One region of the Paenibacillus sp. 102 genome, then DNA from elsewhere that is predicted to be linked to it. Evidence: riboswitches for the same ligand, from Rfam matches in the RefSeq annotation. Region 1 holds a riboswitch; the other holds the start of a gene.
What was found. Region 1 has a riboswitch for S-adenosylmethionine ahead of AAIE21_RS21280 (bifunctional O-acetylhomoserine aminocarboxypropyltransferase/cysteine synthase). Riboswitches for the same ligand answer to the same signal wherever they lie in the genome.

Region 1 (12,060 bases):
TCACTAAATGAATCGCATTCACATTTTGCGTATAATTTAACTCTTCTATAATGGCTAAAATCTCTTTTCGTTTCTGTTCATTCACATACGGATGATTATTAAGTACACGTGAGACAGTTGATACAGATACTCCAGCCAATTCAGCAATCTTTCTTATATTAGTCATTTCGTTCTCCCCTTTTTACAAAATTTCTCCCTTGACCTGGTAAGCTTTCCACAATATATCCTTTCCTAGCACATACATTCAGAAAGGATTTGAAACATATGATACGTCTAAAACTAGACTATATATTTTTTATTAGCGGACTACTCATTCTATCTCTTGGAATTAACATGATGACAACTATTACTTCATTCGGTCTTAGTCCTTATGATTCATTTTTTATTGCACTATATCAAAACTTTGGAATAAGCATTGGCTTTTGGATTTTTATGATTAACTTTGTTTTTACACTTATTGTGCTATTTTTAAATAAAAAGCACATTACAATAGGAACAATTGTTACTATGGTTCTTATTTCTGTTTTTGTTGATTGGATTGGTTCTATTACTTTCATTATGGATTCAATTCGCTCTCTTCCAAAATATATAACACTTATATGTGGAAATCTATTTGTAGGCGCTGGAATTGGAATTTATGTATCGACACAGCTTTGTGCTGCACCGCAAGAAGCATTCGTCTTAACCATGGCCGAAAAGAAAAAGTGGACATTTCGCAAGACAGAAATTTCATTAGCTTTTTTATTTTTAGCGTGTAGTTTTTTATTAGACGGCCCTATTTATTTTGGTACAATTATCCTTTCATTTACAACAGGATGGATTATTCAAGCATTTATTCAGATTGGCACAAAGGTTCTTAACATAAAAAAGCCTATTGAGCATCACGCTTAATAGGCTTCATCTATTTTACTGAAAAACAGCTCCCTGAATATAATCAAAGACAGCCTTCTCATCATTTGGTAACACAACTGGCTGAATTTTCTTCGTATCAATAGCGATATTGGGATCCTTCAAACCGTTACCTGTTAATACCGCTACAATTCGGCTCCCTTTTGCAATTTCACCGCTTTGCAACTGTTTATAAACACCTGCAAGAGAAGCGCATGAAGCAGGTTCTGCAAAGATTCCTTCGTACTTGGCTAGCCATTCATATGCCTCAAGAATTTCACGATCTGTTACTTCGTCAATTTTACCTTGAGAGTGTTCTGCAGCTAGGGAGGCTTGCTTCCAACTTGCTGGATTCCCAATTCGAATCGCTGTTGCAATTGTTTCTGGCTCTTCAATCTTATGTCCACGTACAATCGCCGCGGCTCCTTCCGCTTCAAAACCGTGCATCTCTGGCAAACCCGTACCAAGCCTTTCATGATATTCTTTGAAACCTTTCCAATACGCTGTAATATTGCCCGCATTACCGACTGGAATTGCTAGAATATCCGGTGCTTTTCCAAGCGCATCACAAATCTCAAATGCAGCTGTCTTTTGCCCTTCAATACGGTATGGATTAACAGAATTCACAAGTGTAATTGGCGATGACTCGCTGAGGCTACGTACAATTTGCAAAGCGTGATCAAAATTCCCATCAATACTTATAATCTCAGCACCATACATGACAGCTTGCGCTAATTTACCATATGCAATCTTTCCATTTGGAATGATAACAATACATGACAATCCTGCCCTAGCCGCATAAGCCGCTGCAGATGCAGACGTATTACCTGTAGATGCGCAGATAATCGCTCCACTTCCTGCCTCTTTTGCTTTTGCTACCGCCATTACCATACCGCGATCTTTAAAAGATCCGCTTGGATTTGCTCCTTCTATTTTCCCGTAAATGGTTACGCCCCACCGTTTTGAAAGGTTTTCTAATAAAACAAGTGGTGTATTGCCTTCATGCAATGTTAAGGAAGGTGTCCTTTCCGTAATAGGTAAAAACTCCTTATACTCAGCAAGCAAACCTTTCCACATTACTTAGCATCTCCCTCGATTCGATAGTTTGCTTTCACACAATCTACTTCCTCGTATTCCCTAAGTGTATGTAAAATATATTCATAGTCTGCAAGTGATGCACGATGGGTTACGATAACAATCTCAGCCTTTCCTTTCTCCTGTAGCGGCATTTGGATAATCTTCTCAAAGCTAACACCACGTTCAGAGAATAAAGATGTAATTTTTGCAAACACACCAATTTCATCTTTTACATGCAAACGTAAAAACTTTTTCACAAAAATTTCTTTTGGCTCTTTTAATACTTTTTCATACTGCGGAGAGACTGCGCTATTCCCAGTTACGCCAAGGCGCACGTTTTGCATCACGGCAACTAAATCAGAAACAACCGCTGTTGCTGTTGGCAAACTTCCTGCACCAGGCCCATAAAACATCGTTTCTCCTACCGCTTCACCATATACATATACGGCGTTATATTCATTTTGAACAGCTGCAAGAGGGTGTGTATTCGGAAGTAATGTTGGCTCAACTGTTACCTCTAACTTTTCACCATCGCGCTTTGCAAGCCCAATTAATTTAATTGTGTATCCTAAGCTTTTACTATATGCAATATCTTCCTCGGTAATGGAAGTAATCCCTTTCACCTTCACATCTCCAAGCTCTACATTTGTAGAAAAACCTAGAGTAGCTAAAATCGTCATTTTTCTTGCTGCATCTAAACCTTCAACATCTGATGTTGGATCTGCTTCCGCAAATCCAAGCTGCTGCGCTTCTTTTAACACGTCGTCGTATGCTCTCCCTTCGTCAGACATTTTTGTCAGAATAAAGTTTGTTGTTCCGTTCACGATTCCCATCACTTTCGTAATCAGATCTGAAGAAAGCCCTTCTACGATGCTGCGAAGAATTGGAATCCCTCCAGCTACGCTTGCCTCGTAAAATAAATCAGCCTGATTTTCTTTTGCCACCGTCAAAAGTTCTGCTCCGTGCAATGCCATTAAATCCTTATTAGCAGTAACAACATGTTTACCATTTTTCAAAGCTTGTAAAATATATGCTTTCGCTTCCTCTATGCCGCCCATCACTTCAATGACAACATCAATATTAGGATTATCTATAATTTCATTGGCATTTTTCGTTAATAAGGTAGAGGGTACTTGGACCTCTCTCTCTTTTTCAATATTTTGCACTAATACTTTTGTTACTTTCACTGGGCAACCGACTTGGTGCATAAGACGATCTTGATGATCCGTAATAATACGAACCACACCGCTGCCAACTGTTCCAAGGCCTAATAAGCCCACTTGAATTTCATTCATGATACTGTCCACCCCTCTAAAGAATTGTATTTAGATGCCATTATATAAGGTAAAATTCTGAAAAACAATGTATTTTGAACATTTAGAAAAATATAAGATAATCCTTACAAAGAAAACGTTGCCACGTGTTATATAATGATCACCTTACAAAATATAAGGGGTTTCTTGATATACATAATAATTTAACCAATTTGAAAATAATAAGTTTCCATGACTCCGCCATCTTATAAGTGGTTTTTCAGCTGGATTATTATGTTTAAAATAGTTTTTGGGAACCTTAATATCTAGCCCTCTTTGTTTATCACGTTCATATTCCTCTTTTAACGTATCGCAGCTATATTCGCTATGACCAAGCACAAAAACATGCTTCCCCTCTTGCCCCATAACAAGGTGGACACCCGCTTCTTCTGATGTTGCTAGTAACGTCAGTTCTGACACCTTTTCAATGTCAGCTCTACGCACTTCTGTATGGCGAGAATGAGGTGCAAAAAAGAGTTCATCAAACCCTTGTAACAATTTCACATGCTGTTCCTGCACTTCATGTTCGAATACACCAAACATTTTTTCTTCAAGCGGGTATTTCGGAATTCCATAGTGATAATACAAACCAGCCTGTGCTCCCCAACAAATATGCAATGTAGATGTTACATTCGTTTTTGAATATTCCATTATACGCCTGAGTTCTTCCCAATAATCTACATCTTCAAAAGGAAGTGTTTCAATCGGCGCCCCTGTAATAATGAGACCATCAAATTTTTCTCCCTCAATATCACGACATGTTTTATAAAAACTTGTTAAATGGTCTTGCGCTACATTACGAGATATATGAGACTCCATATGAAGCAAATGCACATCTAATTGAAGTGGTGTATTACCGAGTAACCTGAGCAATTGCGCTTCAGTTTCTTGTTTTGTTGGCATTAAGTTCAAAATCGCAATTTTTAAAGCACGTATATCTTGCGTTTCAGCTCGCTCTTTTGTCATCACAAAAATATTCTCTTTTTGCAATACTTTACGGGCTGGTAAATCCTTATCAACAATGATCGGCATGTGCTTTGCCTCCAACTAATGCTTCCTCTAGGTCCGCAATAATATCAGAAACATCTTCTATACCGACGGATAAGCGAATTAAATCAGATGTAACGCCTGCTAAACGCTGCTCTTCTTCATTTAACTGTCTATGCGTTGTACTAGCAGGATGAATCACACATGTTCTCGCATCTGCTACGTGTGTCACAAGAGTTGCCAGCTCCACATTTGCAATAAACTCCTTCGCAGATTCTAGCCCTCCTTTAATACCGAATGTTAAAACACCACTTGCACCTTTTGCTAAGTACTTTTGCGCTAGCGGATAATTTTCATTACTTTCTAATCCCGGATAATTCACCCATTCAACACGATCATGGTTAGCAAGCCACTTCGCAACTGCAAGAGCATTTTCACTATGACGCTCCATTCGTAAATGCAATGTTTCTAAACCGATGTTGCTAATATACGCATTGAATGGGCTCATACAGTTTCCATAGTCTCTTAATAGTTGAACACGAGCTTTCACAATATATGCTGCCTGCCCAAAGTTCTGCACATAACTTACGCCATGATAACTTGGATCTGGTTCGACAAGCTCGGGATATTTCCCATTTGTCCAATCAAAATTTCCTCCATCAATAACAATACCGCCTAATGAACTTGCATGGCCATCAATGTATTTTGTTGTGGAATGAACAATGATATTTGCTCCGTGTTCAAACGCTTGGCATAAATATGGTGTCGCTAACGTGTTATCAACAACAAAAGGTACTTCTAACTCTTTAGCAACAGCTGAAAATTCTTTGAAGTTCAAGACATTCATCGCTGGATTACCAAGTGATTCTGCATAAATCAGCTTTGTCTTGTTATTTGCAAGTGCCACAATTTCATCAGCAGATAAGTTTGGATTAAAGAATGTAACATCAATCCCTAATTTACGTAGACTCATCCCAAATAAGTTAAATGTCCCCCCATAAACGGTTGAAGAACAAAGCAAATGATCACCACTACTACAAATATTTAAAACAGCAAGCATAATAGCCGCTTGACCAGAGGCTGTTGCAACAGCTCCAACTCCGCCTTCTAGATCGGATAACTTTTGTTCAAATGCTGCCAGTGTCGGATTCCCAATACGTGTATAAATATAACCTTCTGCCTCTAAATTAAAGAGCGCTGCCAAATCATCAGACGTATCGTATTTGTACGTCGTGCTTTGATAGAGTGGTAAAACACGTGGTTCACCATTCTTCGGTGTATAACCACCTTGCACACAAATCGTTCCTTTCCCCCATGATTCTCCCATTTCTTATTCTCCTTTCTTTTATAGAAAATAAAAAAACTGCTTCTTTCCCTAACAAGAAAGAAGCAGTTTGAAAACACGCTCTAAAGTCTCTTTCTTATCTCTCAGGGTTTATTACCTGCAGGATTTGGCACAATTCCGCTATACGGCTGTTGCCAAGGTTTCATAGGGCCTGTCCCTCCACCTTTTCTTGATAAGACTATGCAATTACCGTTGATTTTATAGCAATAATTTCCTAATGTCAATTATTTTTCTGAATGTTTATAAAAGATTTTATTAAATGTTTAATTATTTATTCCGAAAATTAAAATTATATTAAAATATTATTATAATTAACCTTTACCCCTAAAATATTCTACACGTTTACTTACACGTTTTTTCTTTTCATACTCTATCGTCATGAGTAAAGCGGCTATTATAAGCAAGCTATTACTAACAATCATCAAAGGAATAGATAAGTATATCATTGCATATAAACTTGGAAAAATCGCAGCGCACATGAAAAAAATTCGATGAAGAAACACTGCAATACAAACAAATAGTATAGATACCATAACCATAATAAAAATAGAAAACTGGTCTACATGAAAGAAAGTCCACTGATATTCTCGATAAAAATAGGTTATGACTTGTATGGCACATGCTAAAAAGCCTATCATGTGACCAACAACATGGAATTTATACCTATCTTTTTTCCTTCCAATTTTTATAGCTAAATTTATAAAGGTACCCATTACAATCCCGATTACTGTGAACACCCCTATATACCATAAATTTTTACCAATCGAAATCTTAACGCCATAAGCAGCATAAAGCATAAGGACCATACCCGTTCCAATCATTATAGTAGACAAAACAACATCATATTTTTTATAAGGAAATTGCCTTTGCAAAATTAACGAACTAATTAATATACAGGTACATGCTGCTAAAGCAGTATAAATAAAAACACCCAAACCTCTCCCTCCATTATGGTAAATTTCACCATAAAATCACAATAAGTCCTATATTCATTCATATGAAAAAAAACTCACGTACATAACGCGAGTTTTCACTATTTTACAATAACATCTATACCTTAACCAATTCATTTTCCCTCTATTTCTTTGGCTTGTTGCACAAGGTGCTCTCCCAATATCCTTAGAATCTTTAAAGGGATAACGTCATGTTTTAATCTAAGAAGATAGTAATTATCGTAAAACTTGATACAGCTCATTAAGACTTTGTATTTCATAAGTCGGAACAATTCCAGTAGGATTCGGCTTCTTTGCAGGATTAAACCAACATGTGTCTAATCCTGCTAGTTGCCCACCTTTAATATCTGCACTTAATGAATCACCGATAATTAATCCTTTCTCCACAGAAAAATTAGAAATTCGTGCAAAAACATAATCGAAGTATTCCTTCATTGGCTTTTGATGACCAGTGTCTTCTGAAACAAAAATATCCTTAAAGAATGAATGTAATCCCGAATTACGCAGACGTTTATCTTGCGTTTTGGAAACACCGTTTGTAACAATATATAAATCATATTCATTTTGGAAATCTTGTATTAGTTCAAAGGCTCCTTGAATAAGCTGATCCCCTTCTTCTAAATACCTTCGATAATTTTGTTCAAACAAAGGTCCATCAACTTCCTGACCGTACTTCTTAAATAAAATTGAAAACCGAGTATTTACTACCCCATCTCGGTCTATTTTTCCTTCCTCAAAGGATTTCCACAGACCTTGGTTTATTTTTTTATAATGTGCTGTAATTTCATCAGTTAAAGGGATTTTTTGTTCCTCAAAAAGTAAATGTAACGCTGTTCTCTCAGCCGCTTTAAAATCTAGTAATGTATCGTCTACATCAAATAGTAATGTTTGATATTTCCTCATGTTGCTTCTCTTCCTTTCCCCTATAAAAATACACTTTTGCTTTTGTTCTCAAATAAATCGTATCACTTCCACTTGTAAAAAGAATAGGAGATATCTCATACTAAATAAGAGGTGAAAAAATGAAAATCGAAAAAAAACGAGATGAGATTTACAACTATGTACAGCACTTCAACTTTCAAACGTTCTTTTCATTTGATATTTTTCCATATATAGAAGTTCATTCTTTTCAAAAGAAAGAAATGATTTGCAACGAAGGAGAAGAACTTCCCTATCTTTATTACTTAATTTCCGGAAAAGCAAAAATATATATGAGTCATCAAAATGGAAAAACTTCCTTAATTAACTTTGTAAAATCCCCATCGCTTATTGGAGAATTAGGATTAATTGGAGTCGAGTCTGTAACAAAAGGGATTGAAGCTATAGAACCATGTATCTGTTTAGCTCTTCCCTTGAAAGATTGTCGTCATCTCTTGTTGCAGGACGCACACTTCTTACAACAGCTATGCAAATTTATTGGAGAAAAAACAATCTCTCGGACTGAACAATATGCGAAAAGCTATAACTATCCTTTAGAAAATCGCTTAGCAGCTTTTATTCTGTTAACTGAGCAAAACAATTGTTATCTCGAAAAGCATACAGAGGCTTCTGAATACTTAAACGTTAGTTATCGTCATCTCTTATATGTATTAAAGCAGTTTTGTCAGCAAAATTGGTTAAAAAAAGACGGAAGAATATACCTAATACAGGACAAAAAGCAATTACAAAAGTTAGCTGATGAGCTCGAGCGGCAATAAAATAACGAAATCCCGCAAGCTCGTCTGCTAGGCTACTTCTTTATTCACAAACAACAAAAAAGCAGCACCAACACCATAAAGACGTTGATACTGCATATTGAGTGACGATTATTTTGTTAATTAGAATGCGCTTGCTACTTTAGCAGCTTTTTCAAGGCCTTCTGCAATAATTGCTTCTGCTTTATCTGGGAATTGATTATGGCCTTCAATGATCACTTGTTCCATATTTGTTGCACCGAAGAAGCCCATCATGCTTGCTACATATTTAACAGCCATTTCTACGCCAGCTGCTGGTCCTTCAGAATATACACCACCGCGTGCATTTAATAGTGCAATTTTCTTATCACCGATAAGACCTACTGGACCTTCTGGTGTATATTTGAATGTTTTTCCAGCACGGTTTAAGTAATCGATATATGTGTGCAGTACAGCTGGAATTGTTAAGTTCCATAACGGGAAACCAAATACCACTTTATCAGCAGCAAGGAATTGATCTAAATATTTATCCGCAACAGCTACTGCTTTTGCTTCTTCTGCTGTTAAATCAAACCCTTTACCAGCTTTAAATGTACCATTAATCATATCTACGCCTACATATGGCAACTCTTCATTATATAAATCAAGTTCTACCACTGTATCATTGGGATGTGATTCTTTGTAGCTTGCTAAAAATGTTTCATATAATTTCACGCTAACTGCTTGGTCCGCTGGGCGGTTGTTAGCCTTTACGAATAAAACTGTTGTCATGTTTTATTTTCCTCCTAATACTCACTCTTACGTTGTTTATTATTTACTCGCTAAAAAGGGACAATCCCTTGTAATTGTTGTTGCTTACAAATACCATTTTATCCTCTCTCTCCTTTCATTTCTTCCTCACATGGACGTATCTTTTCAAAAAAAAAGTCCGCCTCCTAAAGGCGAACTAGGTCTTACGACTTTTGTCTTATACGATTCCATTTTTCACTGCATATAAAGCTGCTTGTGTACGATCCGATAGATTTAATTTACTTAAAATACTACTTACATGAGCTTTTACTGTTTTTTCGGTAATAACTAAAACAGATGCAATTTCCTTATTACTCATCCCTTTTGCCAAGAGTTGCAATACTTCATTCTCCCTTGCCGTTAGTACATCTACATGAATATTTGATAACTCCTGTTTCTCTTCTTGCGGCAACGTTTGAGAAAGAAGGCTACTGGCTATATCAGGATGAAGCTGAATATTTCCTTTGTATGCACTACGGATGGCTTCCACCAGTTGATCCGGCTCGACATCCTTTAAAATGTATCCACTTGCTCCAGCCTTTAAAGCTGGTAACACGTGTGCTTGATCCGAAAAACTAGTTAATACGAGCACTTTTACATTGGGATACTCTTTTTTTATACACGCGGTTGCTTCGATCCCATCCATCTCTGGCATATATAAATCCATTAGTACAACATCTGGCTGCAACTCTTCTACTTTCATTAACGCTTCTTTTCCGTTATTAGCCTCTCCAACTAGCTCCAAATCTGCTTGCGTGCTTAAGAAGAATGCTAACCCTTTTAAAACAACTGTATGATCATCAACTAATAATACTTTTATCTTCACAAATTTCCCTCATTTTCACATGGCATTATAACGGTACAATAACTTTTATACTCGTTCGTTTTTTCTCACTTACAATCGTAATACATCCGCCAATTAACTCTGCGCGTTCACGCATTGTTGTCATACCAAGCGACTTTTTCTCTTTTATGTCTTTTTCTATAAAACCAAACCCGTAATCAACTACCTCTAAAGACACTTCTTTCTCCGTTACTTTCAAATAAATTGTCGCCTCTGTTACTCCCGCATGTTTACTCACATTATTTAACGCCTCTTGCCCAATTCGCCATAGCGTTTCTTCCACTACACGTGGTAAATCACGCACACCTGTAACCTGTTCACGTATTTTCAAACCTAAATTTTCACCATATTGCTTTAAGGCTGGCAGTAATCCTTTTTCTAGCCCCGCTGGACGAAGCTGCCAAATAAGTGTCCGCATTTCTTTTAAGGCACCTTTCGCTAACTCTCTCATCTCATGAAGAGATTGATCTACCCTTTCATTTTGTCCCTTCAAAACTGCTTCCGCTCCCTTTGTCATGAAGGTTAATGAAAATAATTTTTGTGAAACTGAATCGTGCAGATCCCTTGCCAAGCGGTTTCGTTCTTCCATTCTGACAAGCTCACGACGCTGCTGGTTTAATCGTAAATTTTCAATCATTAACGAAATATGATTCGTTAGCGCTTGAAGAACGTCTACGGCATTTGTATCAAACTCACCCTTGTTTGAATTCACACATAAAACACCAAACACATGATTTCGAATATGGATTGGAGCTGCAATAATAGAACCATTAGGATGAACACCATTTCCAACTTGTCTTTTCATTAAAATAGGCCGGTTCTTTTCTATCGCTTCCTTTGCCGCTCTCTCTAAACCAAAATCCTCTTGTACTGTATGCTTCTTATAGAAAGCTCGCATAGAGAGCTGTTCTTCTTGTATAAAAAATGCGACTTGCTCCCATAGAAATACATCTCCCACTTGTTTTACAATTTCTTCTGGCAATGTACTTAATTTATGAATCTTTCTTAGTTCCTGAATAAAACGCTCTAGTTTCACATAATAATGAGCACGTTTCTTTTCATTTTCATATAGCTTCGTTCGTTTTAAAGCTGTTCCAATTTGCAGAGCAACCGATTGTAATAGCATCAGTTCTTCTTCAGAAAAATGTATTTTCCCTGGGCCCGCTACATTTAGTACACCAAATTCTTCCCCACCAGCTTTTAATGGAACAGTCGCATGATGAAGAATCCCTTCTGTGTCACCCCAATTATTTTCAATCGCGTTGTTAATTCGTTTACATTCAATAATATTAACCGCTCGTTCTAATTTCCCTTCTACAAAACGGCGTAAACACCAGCATTCTCCTTCGCACATCGGCTTTTTATTTTGAAAGGAAAGCGCTGCTGGTAGCTGATAATCAATTAATTTTGTATACCTACCATTTTCATCAGCAAGAAAGATCCATCCGGTTGTTAATCCCGTTACATGCAACAATTTTTCTAATACTGCTTGTAACACATGATACGTATCATTAGATGTATTTAATGTTTCTGCAATCTCTTTTAATATGGCTAATTCACTTATACGGTTTTCTTGAAACATACATTGTCTCCTACATACAATATTTTCTTTTCTCATTGTACCAAATTCAATGTATTCTCAAACATACAAGTAACTTTTTCGCTTTGTACTTATCCATAACATTGATATAATGGATGAAAATGTAGTTTTCATTATATCACCTGAGGGGGCTTTCACAATGACATTAAACAAAGCACTTACAATCGCTGGCTCTGACACAAGCGGCGGCGCTGGTATACAAGCAGATTTAAAAACGTTCCAAGAACTTGGTGTGTACGGAATGACATCTCTTACAACAATCGTAACGATGGATCCACATAACGGCTGGGCACATAACGTATTCCCTATTCCTGCTTCTACACTCAAACCACAATTAGAAACAACAATTGAAGGTGTTGGTGTTGATGCTTTAAAAACAGGTATGCTTGGATCTGTTGAAATCATTGAAATGGTTGCTGAAACAATTGAAAAGCATAACCTACAAAATGTAGTAGTAGACCCCGTTATGGTTTGTAAAGGGGCAGATGAAGCATTGCATCCTGAAACAAATGACTGCTTACGCGATGTACTTGTTCCAAAAGCATTAGTTGTAACACCAAACTTATTTGAAGCATACCAATTAAGCGGTGT
Region 2 (12,060 bases), on a different contig from region 1:
CAGCTGTTATTGGTAGAGGATTTTATAAAGATGATCAATTGCAAGAAATGAAGATTGACATTCCAGTTCAGTTTAATGGCAAGGCAGAAGTAATTGGATTTACACAGTATGTTGCGGGACTTGTTATGCAATACTTCCCGAATTATATTAAAGTACAGGTGACAATTAAATCCGTTGAACGACCAGAAGCGATTATTATTCGTGATGCGAAGCAAGATGAACCATTTGTGAAAATTTTAGATTAAGAAAAAAGCGGTTCCTATATGGAACGGCTTTTTTTTTGCTGTAATTTTGTTATAATTTCTAATGTTATGAATTAAAAGGGGTAAGGAGAAAAGACATGGATGAGTTAAGTTTACAGATTATTGTATTACTCGTTGCTTTTGGTTTTTTGGCCGCATTTATTGATTCAGTTGTTGGAGGAGGTGGGCTCATTTCACTTCCAGCACTCATGTTTGTTGGATTACCACCAGCTTCGGCAATCGCGACAAATAAGTTAGCTTCGACGATGGGGTCGTTAACAAGTACAATTTATTTTATTCGTTCAAAAAAAGTTGATTTTCGTATAGTAGGAAAGTTAATCCCGTTAACTATTATTGGGGCGATTGCGGGAGCTTTAGTTGTAAAATTTATTCCACCAGATATTTTACGTCCACTCGTACTGGTTATGTTGGTATTTATTGCAATTTATATTATTGTAAAAAAAGATTGGGGAAGTGTCTCCACCTATAAAAAGATGACAAAAGGAAAAACATTAATGTTTTACTTCGTTATTTTAATTGTAGGATTTTATGATGGATTTTTCGGGCCGGGGACGGGATCATTTTTAATTTTTGCATTTTTATTAATTGGTTTGGATTTTATTCGAGCAGCTGCATCTGGGAAAGTTTTGAATTTCGTTAGTAACATTGTATCTTTAATTACATTTTTATTTTTAGATATTATTCATTTTGAATACGGTATTATTATGGGATTATCTATGATTTTAGGAGCATATTTAGGATCGAAGTTTGCTGTACAAAAAGGTGTTGGATATGTTCGTACTTTATTTTTATTAGTAACAATTCTATTAATTGGAAAAAATATTATGGAATATGCTCATATTATTTAGCTTCATACGTATGTATGAAGCTTTTTTTATTTATTATATTTTAAAAATTAATTAATTTTTAAAATATAAGTCTAGGAATATTTGAATAAATCTAAATTATCGTGTAGAATAATGTTGTAAAATGTAAACGTTTTTCTAAGGGGAGGCTAAAAAGAATGGTAGTAGCATACAAACATGAGCCATTTACAGATTTTTCAGTAGAGGCTAACAAGTTAGCGTTTGAAGAAGGTTTAAAGACAGTAGAATCTTATCTTGGACAAGACTATCCATTAATTATCGGGGGAGAAAAGATCACTACAGACGAGAAAATCGTTTCTGTAAACCCTGCGAATAAAGAAGAAGTTGTGGGCAGTGTTTCAAAAGCAAGCCGTGAATTAGCTGAAAAAGCAATGCAAGTGGCAGATGAAACATTCCAAACTTGGAGAAAGTCAAAACCAGAAATGCGTGCAGACATTTTATTCCGCGCTGCAGCAATCGTTCGTCGTAGAAAACATGAGTTCTCTGCTATTCTTGTAAAAGAAGCAGGTAAACCATGGAATGAGGCAGATGCTGATACAGCAGAAGCAATCGACTTTATGGAATATTATGGTCGTCAAATGTTAAAATTAAAAGACGGTATTCCAGTAGAAAGCCGTCCAATTGAATATAATCGTTTCTCTTACATTCCATTAGGAGTAGGTGTTATCATTTCTCCTTGGAACTTCCCATTCGCAATTATGGCGGGTATGACAACAGCTGCAGTAGTTTCTGGTAACACAGTATTACTAAAACCAGCTAGTACAACTCCTGTAGTAGCAGCGAAATTTATGGAAGTGTTAGAAGAAGCAGGCTTACCAGCAGGCGTAGTAAACTTCGTTCCAGGTAATGGTTCTGAAGTTGGTGACTACTTAGTAGACCACCCTCGTACACGTTTCATTAGCTTCACTGGATCACGCGATGTAGGTATTCGTATTTACGAACGCGCAGCAAAAGTAAATCCAGGCCAAATTTGGTTAAAACGTGTTATCGCTGAAATGGGCGGTAAAGATACAATCGTTGTTGATAAAGAAGCAGATCTTGAATTAGCTGCTAAATCTATCGTTGCATCTGCATTTGGATTCTCAGGACAAAAATGTTCTGCTTGTTCTCGCGCAGTAATCCACGAAGATGTATACGATCATGTATTAAATCGTGCGGTTGAATTAACAAAAGAATTAACAGTTGCTAACCCAGCTGAATTAGGTACAAACATGGGTCCTGTTAATGACCAAGCTGCATTCGATAAAGTAATGAGCTACGTTGCAATTGGAAAAGAAGAAGGTAAAATCGTAGCAGGTGGCGAAGGAGACGACTCTAAAGGCTGGTTCATCCAACCAACAATCGTTGCTGACGTTGCGGAAGATGCTCGCTTAATGAAAGAAGAAATCTTCGGACCAGTAGTAGCATTCTGTAAAGCGAAGGACTTTGATCATGCGCTTGCAATTGCAAACAATACAGAATACGGTTTAACAGGAGCTGTTGTTTCTAATAACCGCGAACATATTGAAAAAGCACGTGAAGACTTCCACGTTGGTAATTTATACTTCAACCGTGGATGTACTGGTGCAATCGTAGGTTACCAACCATTCGGTGGCTTTAACATGTCTGGTACAGACTCTAAAGCTGGTGGACCTGACTATATCGCACTTCACATGCAAGGAAAAACTACTTCTGAAACTTTATAAGAAATAGATGAAAAGGTCTTCCTGTAATGGGGAAGGCCTTTTTCAGGTAAGAAAGATCTTGATTGGAGAACTACTACCTTGCTTAAATAAAATATAAAAGAATGAACAGAAACAAAAGCGCTAAAAAATTCATTCCATTCGTCATATTTTTCTGTATTAATTTTTTGAATTTGCTGTATAATACAATTTGAAAGAAAATCTATGGTTAGACAAGAGAACACTACTTTCGGTTTTGCTCACCGAAAGTAGTGTTTTTTTATAAATCTATCTTGTAACAAATTATGGAAAGTGATAAAATGAACGAGGAATATTCAGAAAAAACAATCAATCATTGAGTGGTACTGAATAATGTATAGTACTAAAAATAATGGTTATATGGATATGGACATTTTGTAGTAAGGCGTAAGAATAATAATTGAGAGGAAGTGTGATTCAATGAAAAAGATTGCTGTTATTGCATTAGTATTATTAGTTATTGGCTGCATTGGTGTCGGTGCAATGACTGTTTTGGGGTTAGCTTTTAATACAACTGAAATTCATAAAAAAGAAACGCTCGCCGGTGAGAAGATTACTGAAATTGAAGTGAAGACTTCTGCAGCAGATGTTGAAATTGTTGCAGTTGATTCAAAAGATATCGAAGTGTTACTGGATGGAGATATAAGCAAAGAGCTAGTAGATAAATATAAATTTGAAGTAAAGGAAGAAAGTAATAGATTGAATGTTAAATTCAGTAAAAATCGGGATTCTATTGGTTGGGGAATTGGGACTACTGCAGAAGTTAAGTTACAAGTTAAAGTTCCAAAGAAGCTATATGAAAATGTAAAAGTAACGACATCATCAGGAGATTTTGTAGTAAAAGGAATTGAAACAAAGACAGCAGATATAGATACTTCTTCTGGGAATGTATCATTGTCGCATTCTAAGATAAATGGAAAGTTAATAGCTAAAACGTCTAGTGGGAAGATTGAGACAGATAAAAGTGAAATCGAAGTAGCAAAATTGGAAACAAGTAGTGGGGAAATTAGAGTAGAAGATTTACATTCTAAAGAATTAGCAGCTAAAACATCATCGGGGGATATTGAATATAATGATCGTAGCTTGCAAGGAGAAGTAGATTGTACTACATCAAGCGGTGATGTTAAGATGCAATTTGATACACTTCCTGAATCATTACGAGTTGAGTTTGATGGAAGTTCGGGTAAAGCGGATGTAAATGTTGCGGGTTTGCTATATGAAGAGAAATCAAAGAATAAGTTAATTGGGGTGAAGGGTGCAGGAGAAAATAAAGTGAAAGTAAAAACAAGTTCGGGAGACTTTAAGTTACAGTAACTTGTGAATAACGTTATGAAAAATCATGTCTCCCCTTGTGAGAGACATGATTTTTTATTTCAGATGGAGTTTCTAAAACTTAAAAACTCCTCTGTGCTCATAACATCTGCATATACGTCATTCAAACTTGCTAAAATTGTATTATGGATATAGACAGCAGGAATTGTAGCATTTTTAAAGAGGAGATCTTTTGTTGCGCATGCATCATGTACAACAGTGCAACGAAAACTAAAATCAAAAGCAGCTCGTACTGTAGCATCAATACACATATGAGTCATCATCCCGCATATAATCACATGTTCAATTCTAAGGTTTTGCAATTGCTCTAATAGGTCCGTTTCCCGAAAACTGTTTGGATAGTGTTTGAGAATAACAGTTTCATTTTTTAAGGGACGAACATGTTCATGGATGTGGACGCCTTCTGTGTTAGGGAGAAAAAAAGTAGCATTTTCTTTCATAGATACATGTTGGATATGAAAAATAGGCTGATTCACTTCTCGAAAATGCTGAAGTAGTTGACTTGCGTACTCGCTAGCTTCAACGGCACCGCGCAGTTCCATTTGGCCATTTGGAAAATAATCATTTTGAATATCAACGAGTAAAAGTGCTGTTTTCATATCAGTTATCGTCCTCCATTTTTCTTTCATATTCATGTAATGTTATTCAATTCGTACAGGATATTTTCCTTTTTGAAAGAGTAGGTGAAGAAGAATTTTACATAAAGTTAAAATTTCGCCCTTTGTAATAAAGTGAAACTTTAATCATCGGGGGGCGTACTGCCCGTTAATGTGGAGTAAAGGAGGAACTGTTATTTTATTTAAAAATTTTAATAGAAAAATAATTAATATATTTTAGAATATTTATGTTGACTCTTACTTTTCGGAGTTTTATAATAAGACTTAATAAAATGACAACTAAATCGATACACTCTTATCCAGAGAGGTGGAGGGACTGGCCCTATGATACCTCAGCAACGGGTTTTTGAATACCGTGCTAATTCCAGCAAGCTCTTAGAGGCTTGGGAGATGAGAAGATGTGAATGAGTATATAAATGCTCTTCTTCTTATTTTTATTACGGATAAGAAGGAGGGCATTTTTTATTTTACCTCAAAGCTCTGCTTCAAGTTATTACAGCATATAGGAGGGGAAAGTAATGATTTCTTTTGAGAATGTAAGTAAAGTATATGAATCAGGCGGGCAATCAGTTCATGCCGTCGAAGATGTAACATTATCGGTTGATAAGGGTGAGATATTTGGTATTATCGGTTTCAGTGGAGCTGGAAAAAGTACACTGTTACGTTTAGTGAATATGTTAGAACGACCAACATCGGGAACGATTTCGATAGATGATAAAGATATTACTTCCTTATCAACGAAGGAGTTACGAAAGCTAAGACAAAGAATAGGAATGATTTTTCAGAGTTTTAATCTATTTAATTCGAGAACCGTGTTTGGGAATATTGCTTATCCATTGAAATTAGCGAAATTGCCAAAGAATGAGATAAAAGAAAGAGTAAATGAGCTGCTAAAGTTTGTCGGACTAGAAGATAAAGCAAACTATTATCCAGAACAACTATCAGGTGGTCAGAAGCAACGCGTAGGAATTGCGAGAGCACTTGCGACATCACCAGATATTCTCATTTGTGATGAAGCAACATCAGCATTAGATCCTGAAACAACAACAGAAATTTTGAATCTACTAAAGAAAGTAAACAAGGAATACAATTTAACAATTCTCCTTATTACACACGAAATGCAGGTTGTGAAAGAAATTTGTCACCGTGTAGCCGTGATGGAAAAAGGAAAAGTAATTGAGGAAGGCACATTATTTGATGTTTTCACGAAACCAAAAACAAAGACGACACAAAACTTCGTTCGATCTGTTATTAACAATCATTTACCGGAAAGTGTCCTTACGAAAATCCAAAATGGTGGACAGATTTATCGCTTAACATTTACTGGTGAAGAGACAGGACAGCCGTTATTATCGTACATTGCTAAAAATTATAATGTAGATGTAAATGTGCTCTATGGAAATATTATTGAACTGCAAGGTATTTTATTTGGAAATCTTCTTGTAGAACTACAAGGTGAGCAGAAAGAAATTCAAAAAGCATTGCAACATCTAAGACTGCAAGTAGGACTGAAGGAGGTTGAATGTCATGCGAGTTGATTGGAGTATATTTTGGCCTCGCATTTTAGATGCGACAGGGGATACCCTCTTAATGGTAATTGTAACCCTTATATTTGCTACAATACTTGGTATACCTCTAGGTTTACTTTTATATGTAACAAGAAAAGGAAATTTTTTAGAAAACAAACTGGTCTTTTTTATTCTTAATATTGTTATTAATACGATTCGTCCGGTTCCATTTATCATCTTTCTAGTGGCTTTAAGTCCGTTAACACGTACTGTTATTGGAACAACAATTGGAACGGCAGCAGCGATTTTTCCAATGACACTGGTTGCTTCAATTGGGATTGCAAGAATGGTTGAAACAAACCTTGTTTCGGTACCAAAGGGAGTTATTGAAGCAGCACAAGCAATGGGTGCATCACCACTCAGAATTGTGTTTGAAATTCTTGTTCCAGAAGCGTTAGCACCATTAGTTTTAGGCGTTACGTTTATGACGGTTGGTTTAATTGAATTCTCAGCAGTTGCTGGCCTTGTTGGCGGTGGTGGTCTAGGTGACCTAGCAATGACATATGGTTATCAACGCTTTGATACATCGGTTATGTTCGTGACGGTTGTATTGCTTATTATTCTTGTACAAATTGCACAAAACTTAGGAAACTATTTTGCAAAAGTATTCTTACGTAGATCATAAAGAGAAAAGAGGGAAAGAAAATGAAAAAGATATTAGCATTTGCATTATCAGCGTTGGTTAGTGTATCGGTATTAAGCGGTTGCGGGGCTGGTGCAAAAGAAAAGGTAGTTCGCGTCGGTGTAACAGGAACGGATGGAGACGCTTGGACTATTCTTCAGAAGAAAGCTGAAAAAGAAGGAATTAAGGTTAAAATTGTGGAGTTCTCGGATTATACAACACCAAATAAAGCGTTAGCTGATGGTGATATCGAATTGAATTCATTCCAACATATTGCCTTTTTAGAGCAATTTAAAAAGGAACATAAGTTAGATATCACAGCCGTTGGTACAACTCAAATTGCACCAATGGGATTATTCTCTGAAAAATATAAAAAACCAAATGAAATTCCAGATGGTTCAGAAATTGCAATTCCCAATGATCCAACGAACCAAGCGCGTGCATTAAAACTTCTTGATGCAGCTGGATTATTGAAATTGAAAAAAGACTTTGGTCTATTTGGTGATCCAAGTGGTATTGCTGAAAATCCAAAGAAATTAAAAATTACACCAGTTATTGCGCAGCAAACACCACGTGTATTAAAAGACGTAGCAGCTTCCGTTATTAATAATGGTGTTGCGGGTCAAGCTGGTTTAAACCCAGTGAAAGATCCTATTTTCTTAGAAAATCCAAAAAACGAGAATGCGAAACCATATATTAATATTTTCGCAGCTCGTACGAAAGACAAAAATGATCCAACGATTAAAAAAGTGATTGAATTGTACCATTCAAAAGAAGTAAAAGAAGCAGTTAAGAAAGAAACAAAAGATGGTGCAATTTCAGTAGACCTTTCACTTGAAGAGTTAGAGAAAATTGTAAAATAACATCGGGTTTAACGAACTAACAGTAGGAACCCCTCCGCTGTTAGCTCGTTCAACATATACCATGCCTAACAGACGATACCCTAATTTTGTACCTTCCAATTCTGTATCATATAAAATCCAATGTCTGTTAGGTAGAGTAAAAGGACCAGGAGTTTTCCTGGTCCTTTTTATTTATTCCGCATTAACGGGCGGTAAGACTCCTCACCTCAAGATTCAGAGAGAAACGAGGAAGATAGGTGGGGGATCAACTGCCCGTAAAAGCCCGATTGGTGAGGGCTGATAATCAGTGAGGGATGAAGAAAAACCCCACTGATTAAAGTTTCACTTTATTCAATCGTAATGTTCTTTAAGTTACTCGTTGTAGGTTTCGCTGTTTCTTGCATACAAGAAGAAAGCTCTTCTTGTAAAATACTTAGCGCTTTTTTTGCAGATCGCTGAATTGGAGTAGGTAATTCATTTATGATATACATGCCAACTTCCACTTTTGTACGAATCAATTTTCTTAGTAAATCTTCACGCATGAACAACACCTCCAAAGCGAATGTTTAATACATCTCCTTCAAATTTTGCACCTTGAACGGATAAATGCGTTAATGTTTTTGGTAACGTAATGTTCCGTTTGACAGAACCAGCGTGAATGATAAGTTCATCACCTTTTTGATTTAAAGAGAGGTCACTTTTATCTGAGAATGGAATAGAGAGAACAAAAATATAGTCATCTCCATCTTTTATTACATATTGTGTACGACCGTTGAATTTTACGGCGGTTGGTTCTGCATCATCTTTGAATAAAGCAGCTCCTACACGTTCTAGCATAGGTAATCCAACTACTTCTTGTTCAAACATGGGAGCTTCATAAATAGGAAGTGGTTGAAAGCTATCTTGGATAAGTGCTTTATATTTCTTTTGGGCATCTTTCCATGCTTGAAAATAAGAATCTGTGACGGTATCAGGTATGACACGGTTAATCATGATGGCATCGACGTTATAATCATATAAATTTAAATAGGTGAAACTACGCTGTGCTTCTTTAATAACCATTTTTTCTGGATTGACAACAACGCGAATACTTGTCACTTCTCGGTTAGATAAAATATCTCGCATTTCTCCTAGTTGTTCAAGTGTATTCGTTAATTCGTCCATAATATCATCAGTAGGGAGTGGAACGCCGAGAAGTGGTTGTGCAACAGGACGGACAACTTTTAAAACTTTTCTTTTAATCGGAAAGAGTTTTTCCATCCACCAACCGAGCATATCAGGAAAGCTTAACATAGCTAACGTTTCTCCCGTTGGTGCGCAGTCAATAATGATGACATCATATGTTTTTTGTTTATAGTAATCGAGTACACGAAGTAAACTAATTAAGTCTTCCATGCCTGGAAACATCGTTAACTCCTCTGTTGTAATATCGTCAGCAGCTTTTGAGGTAAAGAGTAATGTAATATACTTTTGTAATTTTCCCCAGCCTTTTTCCATTTCATAAATGGTATTGATTTCTTGTGCCCATAAATTTTCACGAAGTTCTTTTGGTTCAGAAGATAATTTTATCCCAAATGAATCTCCTAAACTATGAGCTGGATCTGTGCTCATCACTAATGTTTTTAATCCTTGTTTTGCGCTTTGAAGCGCTGTTGCTGCTGAAATGCTAGTTTTTCCTACGCCGCCTTTACCTGTATACAAAATAATTCTCATATTTATATCCCCTTTGTTTCGGTTGTCGAATATTACGAGTATCGAAATATATATTTGAATAAAAACCCATAAAGGGCATTATTCAATCGGGATGTTCTTCATCTTAGGTGTAGGAAGCTTTTCGACTTGTTTTTGTTGTGACGTAGCGATGTGGTTCATAATCTTTTGGAAGATTTGTAGTAAGAATGCTTTCTCTTCTTCTGATAATGCTTCCGTCACAAGGTTAAAGTAATGAGCAGCATTTTGTTTCACTTCTTGAACGAGTTGTACGCCAGTTTCGGTTAAACGAATGAGTACAATGCGGCGATCATTTTCATTCCGATAGCGCTCAATATATCCTTTTTTCACAAGTCGATTCACGACACCTGTCGTCGTGCTCATTGGAATATCAAGAAGTTCGGTGATCTTTGTCATCGTAATATCTGTATTTCGCTCCATCCATAACAGGCAGAATACTTCTGTTTTAGAAAGTGATAAATCAAGGCTTACCCATTCTTCTGGATAGAAAAGCTTCTTGGCGTTGTCTAGCAGTAAGTCTAAAAAATGTTCGTATTGCAACAATTATTTCCACTCCCGTATATTTCGAGGTTCGTAATATTTGTTTTTATTCTATGCTTATTGCAAATAAATGTCAAATGATTATTACCTGTTTTTTCAGACTAAATGAAAAAGAAACCTCATAATAGTAATATACTTATCTATCGTAGACATAAGGCTAACAAGGAAATATCCAAGCTATATAAATCCATTTTGATTTTTCTACATATGAACTGCGGCTATGAAAGTAAAAACAATTCTCCACTTATTTCCCCTTTTTGTTTTCATACGGCATGGGGCGAAAAAAGGCACTGACCGCTTCTATGCATGGCCGGATACTCTCTCCCATCTGAAAAGAATGATTTGATGTTCGTTTTTTAATTTGGATTTACATAAAAATCCATAATAGTAATATACTTATCTATAATGGATAGATCGCTAGCAAGGGGGAGAACAATGAGAAGGAGAAATACGCAAGCGTTCACATTTTTAGCATGGACTTCGTTTGTATGCGCACTTTCAGGTATGTTAATAGGCATTTATACGTTAGATGAACCACTTAGTGTGAAAGGATATTATTTAATAGGTACTTTGTTTTTAACAATGTCATGTTTTGTACTGCAAAAAACAATTCGTGATAATGAGGAAGATAATGAACATATTCCTAAAAAAGAACCAGTTGATAAATCGTAATTTGTAAAGAAAGGAAAAAGCCTTTCTTTTTTTATGTAAAAATGCTGTAAGTGCCGTGTGTTGACTTGCTTGAAGTACTGAAAATTTGGTATCATCAATAGTATTGTAGATTGAACGATATATTATGGAGGTGGCCTAGCCGTGTCAAGAATTTCCGTTGAGAATGTAAAGCATGTAGCGCATTTAGCACGTCTTGCAATTACAGATCAAGAAGCAGAAAAATTTCAAAAACAACTCGATGCAATTGTTACATTTGCAGAGCAGTTAAATGAATTAGATACAACAAATGTAAAACCAACAACTCACGTATTAACTATGAAAAATGTTATGCGTGAAGATGTACCAGAAAAAGGTTTACCAGTAGAAGAAGTATTAAAAAATGCACCGGATCACAAAGATAATCAAATCCGTGTTCCAGCAGTATTAGAATAGAGGAGGGGAATTTCGATGTCATTATTTGATCATTCTGTATCAGAGTTACATAAGAAGTTAAACAACAAAGAAATTTCCGTTACGGATTTAGTAGAAGAATCTTACAAACGTATTGCGGATGTTGAAGATAACGTAAAAGCTTTTCTTACATTAGATGAAGAAAATGCACGCGCGAAAGCGAAAGAATTAGATGCAAAGATTGGTGCTGAAGATAATGGTTTATTATTCGGTATGCCTATCGGTGTAAAAGATAACATTGTAACTAACGGACTTCGTACAACTTGTGCGAGTAAAATATTAGCAAACTTCGATCCAATTTATGATGCGACAGTTGTGCAAAAGCTAAAAGCTGCTGACACAATTACAATTGGTAAGTTAAATATGGACGAGTTCGCAATGGGTTCTTCAAATGAAAACTCAGGTTTCTATGCTACGAAAAACCCATGGAACTTAGATTACGTTCCAGGTGGATCTAGTGGTGGTTCTGCAGCGGCAGTAGCGGCAGGAGAAGTATTATTCTCTCTAGGTTCTGATACGGGTGGTTCTATCCGTCAGCCAGCTGCATATTGCGGTGTTGTAGGTTTAAAACCAACTTACGGACGCGTATCTCGTTATGGTTTAGTTGCATTCGCATCTTCACTTGACCAAATTGGGCCGATTACACGTACAGTAGAAGACAATGCATACTTATTACAAGCTATTTCAGGTATTGACCGCATGGATGCAACTTCTGCAAATGTTGAAGTTGGAAACTATTTAGCTGGTTTAACAGGCGACGTTAAAGGTTTACGCATTGCTGTACCGAAAGAATACTTAGGCGAAGGTGTTGGCGAAGAAGCTCGTGAGTCAGTACTAGCTGCGTTAAAAGTATTAGA

Region 2: linked by a shared signal. The riboswitch ahead of AAIE21_RS23530 (methionine ABC transporter ATP-binding protein) and the one ahead of AAIE21_RS21280 (bifunctional O-acetylhomoserine aminocarboxypropyltransferase/cysteine synthase) in region 1 are both predicted to bind S-adenosylmethionine.

What each region holds. Positions count from the first base shown of each region.
Region 1 is NZ_JBCGHT010000012.1:96,159-108,218, reverse strand. It holds gene AAIE21_RS21305 (LacI family DNA-binding transcriptional regulator) at 1-166, opposite strand, end outside; gene AAIE21_RS21300 (YczE/YyaS/YitT family protein) at 265-891, shown strand; gene thrC (threonine synthase) at 907-1,965, opposite strand; gene AAIE21_RS21290 (homoserine dehydrogenase) at 1,965-3,260, opposite strand; gene metA (homoserine O-acetyltransferase MetA) at 3,405-4,310, opposite strand; gene AAIE21_RS21280 (bifunctional O-acetylhomoserine aminocarboxypropyltransferase/cysteine synthase) at 4,294-5,592, opposite strand; SAM riboswitch class I at 5,684-5,789, opposite strand; gene AAIE21_RS21275 (hypothetical protein) at 5,922-6,545, opposite strand; gene AAIE21_RS21270 (YjjG family noncanonical pyrimidine nucleotidase) at 6,780-7,466, opposite strand; gene yeiL (transcriptional regulator YeiL) at 7,586-8,260, shown strand; gene AAIE21_RS21260 (FMN-dependent NADH-azoreductase) at 8,381-9,007, opposite strand; gene AAIE21_RS21255 (response regulator) at 9,204-9,851, opposite strand; gene AAIE21_RS21250 (GAF domain-containing sensor histidine kinase) at 9,877-11,451, opposite strand; gene pdxK (pyridoxine/pyridoxal/pyridoxamine kinase) at 11,609-12,060, shown strand, end outside.
Region 2 is NZ_JBCGHT010000016.1:40,409-52,468, forward strand. It holds gene AAIE21_RS23505 (CamS family sex pheromone protein) at 1-245, shown strand, start outside; gene AAIE21_RS23510 (TSUP family transporter) at 341-1,111, shown strand; gene pruA (L-glutamate gamma-semialdehyde dehydrogenase) at 1,267-2,814, shown strand; gene AAIE21_RS23520 (DUF4097 family beta strand repeat-containing protein) at 3,250-4,143, shown strand; gene AAIE21_RS23525 (cysteine hydrolase family protein) at 4,203-4,760, opposite strand; SAM riboswitch class I at 5,071-5,175, shown strand; gene AAIE21_RS23530 (methionine ABC transporter ATP-binding protein) at 5,297-6,316, shown strand; gene AAIE21_RS23535 (methionine ABC transporter permease) at 6,306-6,971, shown strand; gene AAIE21_RS23540 (MetQ/NlpA family ABC transporter substrate-binding protein) at 6,992-7,831, shown strand; gene AAIE21_RS23545 (DUF3926 domain-containing protein) at 8,158-8,352, opposite strand; gene AAIE21_RS23550 (ArsA family ATPase) at 8,345-9,523, opposite strand; gene AAIE21_RS23555 (MarR family winged helix-turn-helix transcriptional regulator) at 9,602-10,084, opposite strand; gene AAIE21_RS23560 (YiaA/YiaB family inner membrane protein) at 10,517-10,753, shown strand; gene gatC (Asp-tRNA(Asn)/Glu-tRNA(Gln) amidotransferase subunit GatC) at 10,895-11,185, shown strand; gene gatA (Asp-tRNA(Asn)/Glu-tRNA(Gln) amidotransferase subunit GatA) at 11,201-12,060, shown strand, end outside.